Regions from separate parts of the Arthrobacter sp. zg-Y1116 genome, predicted to be linked through region 2. Evidence: predicted binding sites of a transcription regulator. Region 2 holds the regulator's gene; the other holds the start of a gene.
What was found. Region 2 encodes LexA, which represses DNA repair genes until DNA is damaged. Its sites were predicted from a motif close to TCGAACANNTGTTCGA; they were not measured.

Region 1 (8,440 bases), on a different contig from region 2:
GGTGCTGCGATGCCGGACGAGCTGCGTTTTGTGGACCAGCGGATCTTCGGCGGTGTGTTCCTCACCGATCTGGTGCCGACTCCCGACGGCGCTCCCGGCGGCCTGTCCGAAACCGGACTTCCGCTCGTGGCGCAGGAAGCCGCGCACATTGCGCGGGACCCCCTCGATCCGGCGTTTTCCTTTGACGAGTTCTACCGTCGGCTGCGGGGCAGGAAGACCGGGATCAAACGCGCCCTGCTGGACCAGGGACTGATTTCCGGGGTCGGAAACATTTATGCCGACGAGTCCCTGTGGGCGGCACGGATGCACTTTGCCCGCCCCACGGACACCATGCGCCGGGCTGACGCGCTGCGGCTGGTCGAGGCCGCCCGGGACGTGATGACCCGTGCCCTGGCTGCGGGCGGCACCAGCTTCGACTCGCTGTACGTCAATGTGAACGGCGCCTCCGGGTACTTCTCCCGGTCCCTCAACGCCTATGGCCGCGAAGGGCTGCCCTGCCCGCGCTGCGAGGAACTGGGACTGCATACCCTGATCCGGCGGGATTCGTTTATGAACCGGTCGTCGTACAGCTGTCCCGTGTGCCAGCCGCGGCCCCGGAACGGCCGCTGGTAGTTTTCCGTTCCGCGAACTGGATCGGATGTCCGTCGAAGTCCTCGACGAATGCAACCCGCAGTTTTCCGTCCAGGAACGGGTGCGGTCCTTGAAGGTCTTTCGCTCCGGCGTCGAGCGCAGCTGTGTAGGCGGCTGCGGCGTCATCCGTCCAGAGCGTGAGGCACGCACGGTGTCCGGCCGTGACCGGGGTGAGCCCGTGGGCTTCGGCCGCCGGTCCAGGCAGAGCGAGCCCGAGTTCGAAGCCTTCCAATGACATTTCGATTTTGACGGGTGCTGTCCCTGCTCCCGTTGCGCGGAACTCTTCAGTGAAGCCGAGGGCCGCGTAGAAGCGTGCCGCCCGCGCGACGTCGGCGACGAACAAGATGACCTGCGGATTGTAGATTTTCACGGCTGTCCTCATCTCGGGCGTTGGAGTGCGCCCGTTCACGGCACCTTTGCGTACGGTAACAAATCCGGGTGGTATCCGTCGCCCAGCAGCCGGCGTCACACCGGGCGCGCTCCATCTATGGCTGGTCCCGCCACCAGCGCCAGGACCAGGAAAATCACGAAACTCTTGCAATCTTTTCGGAATTACGTAATTCTCTATTCATGACTGCAGGAGACGACGCCCGGCTGGAGGCGCTGGAAGCACGCGTGGCAGCCCTGGAGCAACGCACGGAAGCAGCCGAACCGACGTCGGCCGCGGACGGGGCAGACGTGTTCTGGGCCCTGGAAGGGGTGCGGAAGCGCCATCCCGAGCCGGGAGCCGTGCTGTTCACCGGCACCGCCACTACCGCCGCCGGTGCCCACTACGAGTACCAGTACGGGTTGGAGACCGGGCACCTGCTCGACGTCGACTGGACGCAGTTCGCCGAAACCCTTGCCTCCCTCGGCCATCCCGTCCGTCTGGCCGTGCTCCGCGCCGTGCTCGGCGGAACCGAGACCGTGGCAGAACTGGTGGAGGAACTGGGTTCCGGAACCTCCGGACAGATTTACCACCACGTTCACCAGCTGACCGCCTCGGGATGGCTCGCACCGCACGCCCGGTCCCGCTACCAAATCCCGCCGGCCCGGGTCATCCCGCTGCTGGCGATTCTGACCGCTGCCTCCGGAGGTAACTGACATGTCCAAACACCGACGCATGACCGTGGCCGTCCTGGCTGCTGCAGCGGTACTGGCCGCCGGGCTCCTAGCTGCCCCGTGGACGCCGCGCCTGTCGACGCAGGTTTCCGGGGATGCAGCCCTCGCCGATGCTGTCCGGCCCCTGCTGCAGAAACCTGCCGATGCGGTCAGCGTGGCCTACCTCGAAAACGGCGCTGTCCGGTTTGCCGGATTCGGTGCCGACGAGCGGACCGAGTTCGAAATCGGTTCGGTGTCCAAGACATTCACTGCAGCGCTGCTCGCCGACGCCGTCGAGCGCGGCGAGGTGACGTTGGAGACCACCGTTGCCGAGATCCTGGGGCCTGAGCTGCGGGTCTCGGAAGCCGAGATCGGCACCGTCACCCTGGCCGAATTGGCCAGCCACCGTTCGGGGCTACCCCGGCTTGCCACCGATCCGGGAGCGATGGTCTCCCTGCTTGCCGGCACCGTGCTCCACCGCGACCCCTACACCGCCTCGCCTGCCGAGGTGCTGGAGCAGGCACAGTCTGCGTCGGTGGGCGGAAGGGGAACGGTGGCCTACTCCAACCTCGGGTATGCCTTCCTCGGGCAGCTGCTCGCCAAGGCAGCCGGGATGGAATACACCGACCTGCTGGAGCAGCGGATTTTCGAGCCACTGGGAATGAAGGACACGTACGTGCCAATGACGGCCGACAACCTGCGTCCCGATGCTCCGACCGGCCGGAATGCAAGCGGACTGCCAGAGGGTGCCTGGACCGGCAACGGCGGGGCGCCGATGGGTGGGATCCGGTCTACCGCAGCGGATATGTCGCTCTACCTCCAGGCACTGCTGGCGGACGCTGCTCCGGGTTCCCGCGCCCTGGAACCGCAGTGGGATACCGGTGAGGACGGAGAGCAGGTGGGCCTGGCATGGTTCACCCAGGCTTCTCCCTCGAGTGGGCGGGCTGCGACCTGGCACAACGGCATGACCGGAGGCTTCTCGGCCATGGCGGCGATGGACCGCGAGGCGGGCACGGCGGTGCTGATCCTCTCCAACGTGGCTGCCGGGCAGGAAGAAGCTGCCTTGGCTTTGCTGAAGGAAGGTCTCTGATGACATTCACCCTGTTGTCCTGGATCCTCGCCGTCTGGCTGGTGGCGCTCTGCCTGTCCGTGGCGGTTCCCGTCTGGAAGCGGGCGGGACAGCCGTCCGGCCCCAGCCGGAGGTCTTTGCTGGCCGGTTTGATGGAAGCGGCATTTATCGCCGGCCTTTTACGTCTGATGTCCCCGTGGGCTTCCGGGTCTGTGGCCCTATGGGTGGTGGCCGTGGTCGCGCTCGCTGCGGCTGTTGCCGGTGCCGTTCTTCGCTGGCCGGAGCTGCCGGGTCGGGTTGAGTCTGAGGGTCCGTTACGGGAGAAGGTATCCGAGGCTACGACGGGACCGGAGCCGGCCGGTTCGGAGCTGGTTCCGAACCCAGACATCCCTGCGGAGGCGTCGGATCAATCCCGGCTGCCGCAGACCGCGGCGGCACAAGCCGCATCGGTGGAGCGGTCACGGCTACCGTTCTTTCCTGTGCGGGAAAGGGCGGCCGCACCCGGCACCGGGAATTCCGACCCTGGCAGCCCAGACCCCGGAAGCCCAGACCCCGGAAAGCCTGACCGGAAGCCGAAGGCCGGGAAGAAGAAGCCGAAGAAGGAGCCCGGAAACCTCGCGCTGGCGGGGAACGCTGCACTGCTGCTCGGCGTCGTCGTGGTTTCTTTTCTCGCTGGGTAAGGCCGGTTTCGGCCGCAAGAGCGTCGCTTGGAAGGCTATAAAAGACAACTGAAAAAACAGGTGGTTGAACGGGTATTTTACGCCTAGATCAGAGCTCCAGACCCCGATAGACTCGAACACATGTTCGAATATTCTCACCCTGCAAACCACCCTGCAAACCACCCTGCAAACCACCCGCGGACCGGCGGATCGACCGCCGGTACCGCGTTGGTGAACGCGTGGGTTGAGGTACTGGGGGATCAAGCTGAGGGCCTGTCCAGCGGGGCGCCGGATGACCGCGAGCTCATTGGCCGGATCCGGGCGCTCGAGGAACTGAAAGCCGCAGCCTCGGCGGCACAGGCCCGGGCCGCTGTAGAATTCGATGCCTCGCAGCGCCGGAAGCAGGCCGAGGCCGGAGTGCGGCGCGAGGATCTGGGCCGCGGTGTCGCCGGACAGATTGCCTTGGCCCGCAGGGAGTCACCGAGCCGCGGGGGACGGCTGCTGGGGTTTGCCAAGGTGCTGACAAAAGAGATGCCGTGCACGCTGGACGCGCTGACCCGCGGGAAAATCAGTGAATGGCGGGCAACGCTGCTGGTCCGCGAGACAGCTTGCCTGAGTCTGGAGGACCGGCGGCGGGTGGATGAAGAACTGGCCGGAGATCCGGACGTGCTTGAAAGCCTGGGGGACCGGCAGATCATTTCCCGTACCAGAGGTGCCGCTTACCGGCTCGACCCGCAGGCAGCGGCCAAGCGCGCAGCCAAAGCCGAATCCGAACGCTTTGTTTCCTGCCGTCCGGCACCGGACACCATGACTTACCTAACCGGACTACTGCCCGTCGCCCAGGGAGTGGGAGTCTTTGCCGCACTGTCCCGTGAAGCAGACCGGCTGCGGGCAACCGGAGATACCCGGGGGCGGGGCCAGATCATGGCGGACACTCTCGTGGAACGCGTGACCGGCCAGGCGGAGGCAGGGCAGCTGAAGGTGGAAGTTCAGCTGGTGATGTCGGACCGGACACTGTTCGGCGGAGACTCAGAGCCTGCTCTGGTCCCCGGGTACGGCCCGGTGCCGGCGCAATGGGCAAGGGACCTGGTCCGGGGAAGGCGTCCGGGGCAGGAACCCGGGCAGGACTCCGAACATGACGGGCAACGGGCTGCAGGCCGGACAACGAAGCAGGACAAGCAGGAAGAACGCTGGATCCGCCGGCTCTACACCGAACCGATTGCCGGTCAATTAGTCACTATGGATTCCCGGGCGCGCTTGTTCACGGCTTCGCTGGGACGGTTTATCGCGGCACGCGACCAGACCTGCCGAATGCCGTGGTGCGGGGCACCGATTCGGCATCTCGACCATATTCGTCCCCATCAGGACGGCGGTCCCACCGAAATCGCAAATGGGCAGGGACTCTGCGAGGCATGCAACCAGGCTAAGGAAGCACCCGATTGGAAGGCGCAAACGCTCGATCCGCCGCCGGGATCAACTACACCGCACACCGTCGAGACCACCACCCCAACAGGGCACACCTACCGGTCCACGGCGCCTCCGCTCCCCGGAAGCAGGGCCGAGGACAGCGCTGGCGATCGGACGGGAGGCAAGCCGCCCCCGAAGGGTTTCCTGGAAGCCTGCATCGTGGACCTGGTTTGGGCCGCGTAGCAGGCAGAACGCTACCGGTCCGCCAGCTCCGCAAGGACCCCGTCGGTAAAGGGAGGCCACACCTCGGCAGCCCAAGGACCGAAATCGCGGTCGGTAAGGCAGACAGCAGCAGCACGAGCCGCAGGATCCACCCAGAGGAAAGTGCCCGACTGGCCGAAGTGCCCGAAAGCGGCCGGCGAGCTGTTGGCACCGGTCCAGTGCGGAGACTTATGGGCACGGATCTCGAAACCGAGACCCCAGTCGTTCTCCTTCTGCCGGCCGAAACCGGGAAGCACTCCCGCCAGGCCGGGAAAGACCACCTGCGTGGCTTCCGTCAGCCGGCCCGGATCCGTGAGCGTGGGAGCCTGCAGCTCGGCAGCAAACCTGCTGAGGTCCGCAGCCGTGGAGACGGCACCGGCAGCGGGGGAGCCCTCCAGTGTTGTGGAAGACATGCCCAGCGGAACCAGCACGCCTTCCCGCAGGTATTCCCCGAAGGCCATGCCCGTAGCCTGCTCCAGTGTCTCTCCGAGTACCTCAAAACCCGCGTTGGAATACAGGCGCCGGGTACCGGGGGTGTAGCGGACGGTGCGCTCGCCGAAGTCGTAGCCGCCGGAATGGGCCAGCAGATGCCGGACGGTGGATCCCTCGGGGCCCGCAGGCTGATCGAGTTCCAAGGCTCCCTCATCGAGGGACACCAGAACGGCGTATGCGCTCAGCAGCTTGGTGACTGACGCCAGCCGAAAACGGAGGTCCTGGTCGCCGGCGGTTCCCAGCACCTCGCCGTCAACGCCTACGACGGCGGCAGCGGCGTGGTCTACGGGCCAGGACTCGATCTTCTGCAGGCTTTTCACGGGATCATCCTAGGAGTAGTGCCGGGCAAGCCGGATCATGCCGTCTTCAATCGAAACTTCGGGCGTCCAGTCCAGCATTTCGCGGGTTTCGCGCTGGTCAAACCAGTGCGACGTCGAGAGCTGCTCGGCTAGGAAGCGGGTCATGGGCGGCTCGTCATGGACCAGGCCCCGCCGGCCGGCCACCAACCATGCCTTCTCGATCAGGCTTCCTGCGCCGCGGGCAACCTTGCCGGGAACGCTCCAGCCCGGTGCAGCCACTCCAGCGGCGGCACAGATCCCGGCAATCAGTTCCCCTACCGGCCTCGGCTGTCCGTTAGTCACCACGAGGGCTCGGCCGGCCGCGGCATCCATCCGCTCCAGCCCGCGGACAATGGCTGCCGCCGCGTTGTCGATATACGTGGTGTCGATCAGCGCAGCACCGGCATCGAGCAGCGGCAGCCGGCCGGACCGGGCACGGTCGATCACGCGTTCCACCAGCTGCGTATCGCCGGGACCCCAGACGATATGCGGGCGGATGGCAGTGACCCGGAAATCGGAGGAGTTCTGCGCCAGCGCAATGAGCTCGGCCTGGGCCTTGGACGCGGCGTAGAAGCCGCGGGCACGGGACGGATCTGCAGTACCCGCACCGGCACCGGCAATCGGTTCGCCGAAGTGCGCCACGGACGGAGAGGACACGAAGACGACGTCGCGGACCCCGGCCGCCTGCGCAGCCTGCAGCAGGACCTGCGTACCAACGATGTTGGTTTCCTCGAACTCATGCCACTCGCCGGTAAAGGAAACCTTCGCGGCGAGATGGATTACTGCGTCCATCCCGTCCACGGCGCGGGCAGCAGCAGCGGGATCGGCAACGGACCCGGCCACGGAGTCCCGGCCCGGGACTCCCGGCCGGCGCTGGAACGTGCGGACCTTGTGGCCCTTGGCTTCCAGCAGGTCCGCAACGGCGCCGCCCAGCAGGCCGCTGGCGCCAGTGACGAGGACATTCCGGGGAGGCAGGACGGCGGAGCTCATCGCCGTCCCTTGCCCGGGCTCGGCACCGGACCGCCGGCGAGCAGCCGGGAGGCCCAGTCCGCCAACGCGGTGCGGTCGATCTTGGAATTGTGCCGGATATCGGTGGGCATCTGCGGCAGCACCAGTACCGCCGCCAGATCGAGCCCCACCAGCTCGGCCACGCGGGACCGTACAGCTGCAGTCAGCGCCGGAGTCGCGGTCCCGGCCCGGCGGGCGGGCGGTTCCGTTTCCAGCACGGCCACGGGCACCTGGGCACCGGCGGGTCCGACGCCGACCAGCGCCACCCTGCCTACGCCGTCGACCGTCTCGGCCGCCTGCTCGGCTGCCACCGGAGTCCGGACACCGTCCGCAGTGGTGAGGATGTGCCCCAGGCGGCCCTCGACCCACAGCCGGCCCTCGTCGTCGAAGTGGCCGACGTCGCCGGTGCGGTGCCAGCCGTCAATGGAGGAACTGTGGCGTTCCGTGATCCAGAGCCGGTCGTAGCGGTCCTTGACGTGCGGGGCGCTGACCAGGATTTCACCGGTGCGGTTCGCGACGGTCAGCGGTTTGTAGCCGACCGAACCGTCCGGCAAGACTTCGGCGATGGCCACGTCGGCCCGGGACACCGGGGTGCCCACGCAGACGCCGTTGCCGGTACCCGCGGCACGGATGCCCTCGAGGCTGATGTCGGTGACCGGCAGCGCTTCGGTCATGCCGTACGGGGTGTGCAGGGACGCCTTCGGCACCAGATCCTGCACCTGGGCCAGAAGCGGCTCGGCTATCGGGGCGCCGGCGGAAAGCAGCAGTTCCACCTGTGCCAGTGCGGCCCGCTGTGCAGCGTCCAGTTGGCCGGACGTGGCCAGCACGTTGGTCAGCGCCGCAGGGGAAGCAAAGATGGTGGTGGCATCCACGGCGACGGCGGCATCAGCCAGGGCTGCCGCGGTCAGGGTGCGCGGGGAGGTGACGTCCATGTCCGGAGTCACTGACGTTGCCCCCAGCGCCGGCCCCAGCAGGGCGAACGGCGCGAAGCCGGCCACCAGCGAGGTCCCGGCACGGAGGTTATAGGTGTCCTTGATGGCGTCGCGCATCGCGGCCAGCTGCCGGTGCGTGTACACCACGCCCTTGGCCGGGCCCGTCGAGCCGGAGGTGAACAGGACGGCGGCGTCGGCGTCGGGGTCCGCGGGATACCACGGCGCTTCGGAGCCGGAACCGTCGGCAATGAGACCCTCGACGGAATGCCGCACACCCAGCAGCCGTTTGCGGGCCGGAGACAGCTCGGACACGCTGATCCGGGTTCCCGGCCAGCCCAGCGCCCGGGCACCGATCAGCGCCCGGTCGATGCCGATCAGGAACGCCGGACCGGCGCCCTTGATGGCGCGGCCGAGTCCCTTGGTGCCGAGGCCGGCGTCGGCCACCACGATGACGGCGTTCAGGCGCAGGCACGCGTAAATCAGCGAGGTCAGTTCAATGCCGGGCGGAACCAGCAGGTTCACCCGGGTTCCGGGACGCACGCCCGCCGCGGCGAGACCCGCAGC
Region 2 (8,440 bases):
TGGCGCGGTAGGGATCCATTGCGGAGAAGGTTGTTTTCCTGAGGATTTGTCGGTTCACTGGCCTACCATGGAAAGTACGTTCCAATAAGGAGATTATGACGATCAACAACTCCCGTCCTGTGAATTCGACGGACAGTTCCACACCCGAACTGAGTCCTTCGGATATCCAGGGTGTCATCGACAGGATTCTCGCCAAGGACAGCGCGGTCGAAGCGAAGGCCCCCGGCGACAAGCAGCGAGGCCGCGCCCTCGCGCTCTCCGACAGCGATAGCGGGCATTCCGTCCACGACGGCGAGCAGCAGGACCTGGAGGAACGCCGCGCACTGCGCCGCGTTGCCGGGCTTTCCACCGAACTCGAGGACGTTACCGAGGTCGAATACCGCCAGCTGCGGCTGGAACGGGTTGTCCTTGCCGGGCTCTGGAGCGAGGGCACTGCTGCCGACGCCGAAAACTCGTTGAAGGAACTGGCCGCACTGGCTGAGACTGCGGGATCCGAAGTCCTGGACGGCATCATCCAGCGCCGGCTCAAGCCGGACCCCGGCACCTTCCTCGGGTCCGGCAAGGCCCAGGAACTCAAGGACATTGTGACGGCCACCGGTGCAGACACGGTCATCGTGGACAGTGAGCTGGCTCCGTCCCAGCGCCGCGGGCTGGAAGACATCGTCAAGGTCAAGGTCATCGACCGGACAGCGCTGATCCTGGACATCTTCGCCCAGCATGCCAAGTCCCGCGAGGGCAAGGCCCAGGTGGAACTGGCGCAGCTGGAATACCTGCTGCCGCGCCTGCGTGGCTGGGGCGAATCGATGTCCCGGCAGGCAGGCGGCCAGGTCGGCAGCGCCAGCGCGGGCATGGGTTCGCGCGGCCCCGGTGAAACCAAGATCGAATTGGACCGCCGGAAGATCCGCACGCGGATGGCCAAGCTCCGCCGCGAAATCGCGGGCATGAAGCCGGCGCGCGAAACCAAGCGGGCCAACCGGCACCGCAACTCCGTGCCCTCCGTCGCCATTGCCGGCTACACCAATGCAGGAAAGTCCTCGCTGCTGAACCGGCTCACCGATGCCGGGGTACTGGTGGAGAACGCACTGTTCGCCACCCTGGATCCCACCATCCGCAAGGCCCAGACCGAAGACGGAATCGGCTACACGCTCGCTGACACCGTGGGGTTTGTCCGGTCGCTGCCCACCCAGCTGGTGGAAGCCTTCCGCTCCACCCTGGAGGAAGTAGCCGACGCAGACCTGATCCTGCACGTGGTTGACGCTTCGCACCCGGACCCGGAGGGCCAGATCGCGGCCGTCCGGACCGTCCTCACCGAAGTCGACGCCCGCAAGGTGCCCGAAATCATCGTGCTGAACAAGGCCGACGCAGCGGATCCGTTCGTGCTTGAGCGGCTGCGCCAGCGCGAGCCCCGGCACGTGGTCGTCTCGGCCCGCACGGGCGAGGGCATCCCCGAGCTGCTGCAGGCGATTTCCGAGGGCATTCCGCGCCCCGGCGTGGACCTGGAACTCCTGGTGCCCTACGAGCGCGGCGACATCGTCTCGCGCCTGCACCAGGAAGACGCCGAGATCCTCTCCGTGGAGCACGGCGAAGCCGGTACCCAGCTGCATGTGAAGGTTCGTGAAGGGCTGGCAGCAGAGCTGGAGCAGTTCGTGACCCATGGGTAGGAAAGCGCCACAGGGGCCGGACCAGGTCCTGGATCTGCTTGACACTGCGGTGGCGGCCATGGGCGGGCAGAACCGGCCCGGCCAGCACGAGATGGCCCGGCAGGTGGCCGAGGCCATCGAGTCCGGCGACCACCTGCTGGTGCAGGCGGGAACGGGTACGGGCAAGTCGCTTGCCTACCTGGTCCCGCTGATTGCGCACGCCTTGGAAAGCAGCAAACCCGCGCTGGTCTCCACTGCCACGTTGGCCCTGCAGTCCCAGATCGTCGGGCGTGACCTCCCGCGCCTGCTGAAGACCCTGGAACCGAAGCTTCCGCGGGAGGTGGATGTTGCCCTGCTCAAGGGCCGCAGCAACTACGTCTGCGTCCACAAGACCGGCGGCGGATTCCCCGAGGAAGACGAAGCCGGAACACTGTTCCTGCTTGGTGACGAGCAGGCTGTCTCCCATCCCGCTCCCGCCGGCGGGCCCACCTCCGCCCTGGGGCGCGACGTCGTCCGCCTGCAGGAATGGGCGCAGGAAACGGAAACCGGTGACCGGGATGAGTTGCTTCCCGGCGTCAGCGACCGTGCCTGGCGTCAGGTGTCCGTCACCTCCATGGAGTGCCTGGGGGCGCAGAAGTGCCCGGTGGCGGAGGCCTGTTTCAGCGAACGGGCACGGGCCAAGGCCGCCGTCGCCGATCTGGTGATCACCAACCACGCGATGCTGGCCATCAGTGCGTTCGAGGGACTGGCCGTCCTGCCGGACTATGACGTAGTGGTGATCGATGAGGCCCACGAGCTGCAGGACCGGGTTACCGGAGCGGTTACCGGACAACTCTCCGGAACAGTCATTGCCGCGGCGGTCTCCGCAGCACGCAAACACACGTCCGCCACCATGGAGCCGCTTGCCGCTGCCGGCCGGGCCTTCGACTCGGTGTTTGCCCCGGTGCCCTCCGGCCTGCTGGCCGCGGGGCTGTCCGAAGACCAGGAGCTGGTCCTGGGATCCGTGCGTGAAGCCTGCCGCACGGCGCTGTCCGACTCCAAGCCCGAAGGCTCCGACGCCGTCGACGGCGGCCGCCAGATGGCACGCTCGCGCCTGATGGCTGTCCTGGAACTGTGCGAACGGATCCTTGACGCAGTGAATTCAGGGGAGGTGCTGTGGGCGTCGCGTGCCAGCACCTTCTCGCCGGGCACCGGCTACACCGCCCCGGAAGAAGACGCACCACCCACCATCAACGTTGCACCGCTGTCCGTGGCCGGCCGGCTGCGCGAAGGCCTGTTCGACGGGCACACCGTGGTGCTGACCTCGGCCACCCTCGCCATCGGGGCGGAGTTCGGCCCGGTGGCCGGAGCCCTGGGGCTGCTGGGTGCCGGTGCACCGAAGTGGACGGGGACCGACGTCGGCAGCCCCTTCGACTACCCGCGGCAGGGTGTCCTGTACGTAGCCAAGGACCTGCCGAAACCGGGACGCGGCACCTCCCCGGAGCAGCTGGATGAACTGGAGGCGCTGATCAAGGCCTCAGGCGGCGGCGCCTTGGGGCTTTTCTCCTCCCGCCGTGCAGCGGAGGAAGCCGCGGAAGCCCTGCGGAAGCGGGTGGACTTTCCGATCCTCTGCCAAGGGGAATCCACCATGTCCGCCCTGGTCCAGCAGTTTGCCGACGAGGACGAGACCTGCCTGTTCGGCACCATGTCCCTCTGGCAGGGCGTGGACGTCCCCGGCGCCTCCTGCCGGCTGGTCATCATTGACCGGATTCCGTTCCCGCGCCCGGACGATCCGTTGATGACCGCCCGCACCCGGGCGGTTGCCAAGGCCGGGGGCAACGGCTTCATGAGCGTCTCGGCCACCCACGCAGCCGTCCGGCTCGCCCAGGGTGCCGGCCGGCTGATCCGCGCCTCCGGGGATAAGGGAGTGGTGGCTGTGCTTGACTCACGCCTGGCAACCGCGCGCTACGGCAGTTTCCTGCGGGCCGCCCTGCCGCCGTTCTGGTCCACCACCGACCGTTCCGTGGTGCTTCAGGCACTGAAGCGGCTCGCCGCGGAACCCGCGGGCGCGAAGAAGTAAACTCCGCCCGGGAAAGGGGATCCCGGGAAGCAAAAAACAGCGCTGCCGTGTACCGGCGGCGCTGCTTTTGCATGGTCCTTTTTCACGTCCGGCCAGGACGGTCAGCTTGTGCCTAGAGCGAACGCATCACCGAGACGACTTTGCCCATAATGGTGGCTTCGTCACCGAGGATCGGCTCGTAGCGGGTGTTCTGGGGCAGCAGCCAGGTGTGTCCGTTGCGCTGCCGGAAGGTCTTCACGGTTGCCTCGTCTTCGAGCAGGGCCGCGACAATGTCACCGTTTTCGGCGGTGGGCTGGCGGCGGACAACCACCCAGTCACCGTCGCAGATGGCCGCATCCACCATGGAATCGCCCGCCACGCGAAGCATAAACAGGTCGCCGTGACCTACGAGCTGGCGCGGAAGGGGGACCATCTCTTCGACCTGCTGGTCGGCCAGGATGGGTCCGCCTGCGGCGATCCGCCCGACCAGCGGAACCATCGCGGTGTCGATTGCGGTGGTGAGGTCGGAGACGCTGCCGGAACGTTGCGTGCGTGGGCTGCCGCCGCCGGAGCCGCCCTTTGCTGCACCCTCAGCAGCCTCCACGGTGTTCCCGTCGCCGCCCGCGTTGCCTTTGCCTCGGCGCACAGGAGCATCGCGGAGCAGAAGCGGAACCAGTATCTCCATGGCGCGCGGGCGCTTGGGGTCCCGGCGGATGTAGCCCAGCTTCTCCAACTGGCTCAGCTGGTGCGTAACGCTGGAAAGGCTGGCCAGCCCCACTATGTCGCCGATCTCCCGCATGGACGGGGGATAGCCGTTCGCGTTCACCGAACGCTGGATGGTCTCCAGGATCTTCGTCTGCCGGGCGGTAAGGCCCTTGGTACGTCCTGCCGGCGCGGGCGCGGCAGGGGAGGGGGTGCTGCCATTGGTAACACGGGCCACGTCGGCTTCCCTTCACAGTCGGCCCGTGGATGCGGGCCGGATGGTTCTAGCGGTGTATCTGGTTGGTGCTGCGGTGCTGCGGTGCTGCGTTGCTGAGGTGCTGCGGTGCGTTGATTCGATGCAGTGGTTGGATGCGGTGGTCTATCCCGCCAAGCCGTTTTGTCAGTGCCGGATGGTTAGTTGGTCCCAGCCGCTTCCAACAGGTTCAACGCTAGGGGAGCGCAGGCATATTTTCAAACATATATTCGAGCGAGTCTCGACAATGTTCGTAGATAAGTGCTAGAAATGTTCGAGTACAGCTTCGAACATATGTTCGACCCTGAGTAGAAAACGGTCCACCGACACCTCGGCGGACCCACCAGATGTTCGAATGCAGTTTCGAGCCACACTGTTTTCCCGGTGCTTTTTACGGGAGGCGGGGGAATCGGCGGAGCTGCTCTTCGGACCGGAAAGGTATTGACATGTCAGTACACGTACTTCCCCTCACTGCACAGAGCATCACTGCACAGAGCATCACCGGATCTTCCCCCGACCGGGCGGCCGGCCCCGCCCGCATGGCCACCACCGCGGACGCCCAGGCATCTGTCCCGCTGCGCCTGACTCGCCGTGGCCGGCTCGTCCTGGTCGGCGCCCCGCTGATGATCGTGGCCGCCGCACTGCTGGCCTTCATCGGATTCTTCACCGCACCGGCCATGGCCTCGGGGGACTCCCCGGAACAGACACGCACCATCCAGGTGGGTGTATCCGCCGGGGATTCACTGTGGTCGCTCGCCACCGAGTTCGCTCCGGACCGGGATCCCCGCACCGTGGTCGCCGACATCGTGGAACTCAACAACCTGGCGGACGCCACCGTCCCTGCCGGCAGCCAGATTTATATCCCGGTCTCACGCTGATCCACCGGCCAGCGCGCTCCGGTGATCCTTACCTGCGTGCCCGTAACAGAGGGGTGCTGGAAGTCCCTCAAATACAACGTCACCGCAGTCCGTCCTAAGCTGTAGAAGTGAACGAACAGCTGGAAAACCTGAACAGACTTCCCCTGCGCGATGATCTGCGGGGCCTGACCCCGTACGGCGCCCCTCAGCTGGATGTGCCCATCCTGCTGAACGTCAACGAAAATACCCACGGACTTCCGGAGCATGTGCGCCGGGCCATTCTGGCCGAGATTGAATCAGTGGTCGCCGGCCTGAACCGATATCCCGACCGCGAATTCACCCTGCTGCGGGAAAACCTGGCCAAATATCTCGGCCACGGACTGGCTGCGGAGAATATCTGGGCCGGGAACGGTTCCAACGAGGTTCTCCAGCAGATCCTGCAGGCGTTCGGCGGACCCGGGCGGACGGCCATGAGCTTCCCGCCCACCTACTCCATGTACCCGCTGCTCGCCAGCGGCACCGGCACCGCGTACGTCACCGGCTCGCGGGAGCGGGACTTCTCCCTGACCCCCGAATCGGCTGCGGAGCAGATCCGGGCGCAGGCACCCAATATCGTGATCCTGTGCACCCCGAACAATCCCACGGGTACCGCCCTGGAACTGGACGTGATCGAAGCCGCCTATGAAGCGGGAGAAGCTTCGAACGCCATCGTCGTCGTTGATGAGGCGTATGCAGAGTTTTCCCACGCCGATACCCCCAGTGCGCTGCAGCTGCTCCCTGGCCGGGAGCGGCTGATTATCTCCCGGACCATGTCGAAGGCCTTCGCACTCGCCGGGGCCCGGATCGGCTACCTTGCCGCAGCGCCGCAGATTGCGGACGCCCTGCGGCTGGTCCGCCTGCCCTACCACCTCTCCGCCATCACTCAGGCGACGGCGAATGCTGCCCTCACGCACGCCGATGCGCTCCTCTCCAATGTGGAAGACATCAAGGGCCAGCGGGACCGCATCGTGAAAGAACTGCGTGCGCTCGGACTGGAACCGGCGCCGTCGGACGCCAATTTCGTGCTGTTCAGCGGTATGGAGAATCCCCGGGCGGTATGGGAAGGCCTGCTCGAAGCCGGGGTCCTCGTCCGTGACATCGGCATCGAGGGCCACCTGAGGGTCACCGCCGGCACCGAAGCCGAAACCACTGCGTTCCTGACGCGGCTGCGGGAACTGCTCGCTGCCTGAGCGGAAGCCGGGCACCCAGGATGACCCCGGTTTCAGTGAGTCGGGGCGTTCGGGACTAAACTGATGACCTGCCGGGGCTTTGCCTATTGCCCCGCTTCCAATCTTCGTGAAGGAACCCCATGACTGTGGAGACCGCCACCGGACGCACCGCCCGCCTTGAGCGGACCACCAGCGAATCGTCTGTCTTCGTCGAGCTGGACCTGGACGGCACCGGCCGCGCCGATATCAGCACCTCGGTGCCGTTCTATGACCACATGCTGACGGCGCTGGCCAAGCACTCGCTGATGGACCTCACCGTCCGGGCCACCGGCGACACCCACATCGACGTCCACCACACGGTCGAGGACGTCGCGATCAGCATCGGCGAGGCGCTGAAGACTGCCCTGGGCACCAAGGCCGGCATCCGCCGCTTCGGCGAAGCCACGGTACCCTTGGACGAGGCGCTGGCAAACGCCGTCGTCGATATTTCCGGGCGTCCCTACCTGGTGCACTCCGGGGAACCCGCCGGCCAGGAATACCACCTGATCGGCGGACACTTCACCGGATCCCTGACCCGCCACGTGTTCGAAGCCATCACCCTGCACGCCCAGATCTGCCTTCACATGCGGGTCCTTGGCGGACGCGATCCGCACCACATCGTCGAGGCCCAGTTCAAGGCCTTCGCCCGCGCCCTGCGTGCAGCCGTCGAATCCGATCCGCGCGTCGAGGGCATCCCCTCCACAAAGGGAGCACTGTGAGTCCCCGCAACGTCACTGTCCTGGACTACGGATCCGGCAACATCCGGTCGGCTGTCCGCGCCCTGGAGCACGCCGGCGCCAACGTCACGCTCAGCGCCAAGCCTGACGATGTGCTGAACGCCGATGGGTTGGTGGTGCCCGGTGTTGGAGCCTTCGCGGCGGTAATGCAGGGCCTCAAGGACGTGGACGCGATCCGCATGATCGGGCGCCGCGTAGCCGGCGGCCGGCCGGTCCTGGGTATCTGCGTAGGCCTGCAGGTCCTCTTTGACGAAGGCGTGGAACACGGTGTCCGGACCAAGGGGATGGGCGAATGGCCCGGCGTGGTCGAGCGGCTGGCCGCCGACGTCGTACCCCACATGGGCTGGAACACCGTGACTCCGCCCGAAGGATCGGCACTGTTTGAGGGCATCGAGAACGAGCGGTTCTACTTTGTACACAGCTACGGGGTGCAGAAATGGGACTTCGACGTCACCCAGCCGGCCATGCGCCCGCCGCAGGTGACCTGGGCGGACCACGGCGGCCCGTTCATCGCCGCGGTGGAGAACGGCGCCCTGTCGGCCACCCAGTTCCATCCGGAAAAGTCCGGTGACGCCGGTGCGGCGCTGCTGAACAACTGGCTGAAGACCCTGGGCTAGGCACCGATATGTGGAGCGTTATCCTCATGGGCCTGGCCGGACTGCTCATCGGAGGTGCGGTTTCCTTCCGCAGCCAGGGCATGTCCAAAATCATCGTTATCAGTTTCTGGGTCCTGGCCGGAATGGCCCTGCTGGGCGCGTACCTGCTGACCCTCGACCTCTCCTGACCCCACCACCGAAAGCATCCAAATGCCCTTCAGCGAAACCCCTGTCCTTGAACTGCTGCCCGCCGTAGACGTAGCGGACGGCCAAGCCGTGCGACTGGTGCAGGGCGAGGCAGGCAGCGAGACCAGCTACGGCGATCCGCTGGACGCAGCCCTGGCCTGGCAGAACGACGGCGCCGAATGGG

Region 1: a site for LexA is predicted at 3,524-3,539, ahead of NNX34_RS11040 (DUF222 domain-containing protein). Genes of this name have one in related genera too.

Annotation. Positions count from the first base shown of each region.
Region 1 is NZ_JANFLR010000002.1:905,382-913,821, reverse strand. Features, by position in the region: gene mutM (bifunctional DNA-formamidopyrimidine glycosylase/DNA-(apurinic or apyrimidinic site) lyase) at 1-612, shown strand, start outside; gene NNX34_RS11055 (VOC family protein) at 548-1,000, opposite strand; gene NNX34_RS11050 (helix-turn-helix domain-containing protein) at 1,201-1,713, shown strand; gene NNX34_RS11045 (serine hydrolase) at 1,715-2,800, shown strand; gene NNX34_RS11040 (DUF222 domain-containing protein) at 3,580-5,088, shown strand; gene NNX34_RS11035 (serine hydrolase domain-containing protein) at 5,100-5,918, opposite strand; gene NNX34_RS11030 (NAD(P)-dependent oxidoreductase) at 5,928-6,926, opposite strand; gene NNX34_RS11025 (alpha/beta fold hydrolase) at 6,923-8,440, opposite strand, start outside.
Region 2 is NZ_JANFLR010000004.1:695,036-703,475, forward strand. Features, by position in the region: gene hflX (GTPase HflX) at 96-1,661, shown strand; gene NNX34_RS14595 (ATP-dependent DNA helicase) at 1,654-3,699, shown strand; gene lexA (transcriptional repressor LexA) at 3,812-4,618, opposite strand; gene NNX34_RS14605 (LysM peptidoglycan-binding domain-containing protein) at 5,080-5,511, shown strand; gene NNX34_RS14610 (histidinol-phosphate transaminase) at 5,619-6,719, shown strand; gene hisB (imidazoleglycerol-phosphate dehydratase HisB) at 6,839-7,456, shown strand; gene hisH (imidazole glycerol phosphate synthase subunit HisH) at 7,453-8,091, shown strand; gene NNX34_RS14625 (hypothetical protein) at 8,100-8,258, shown strand; gene priA (bifunctional 1-(5-phosphoribosyl)-5-((5-phosphoribosylamino)methylideneamino)imidazole-4-carboxamide isomerase/phosphoribosylanthranilate isomerase PriA) at 8,281-8,440, shown strand, end outside.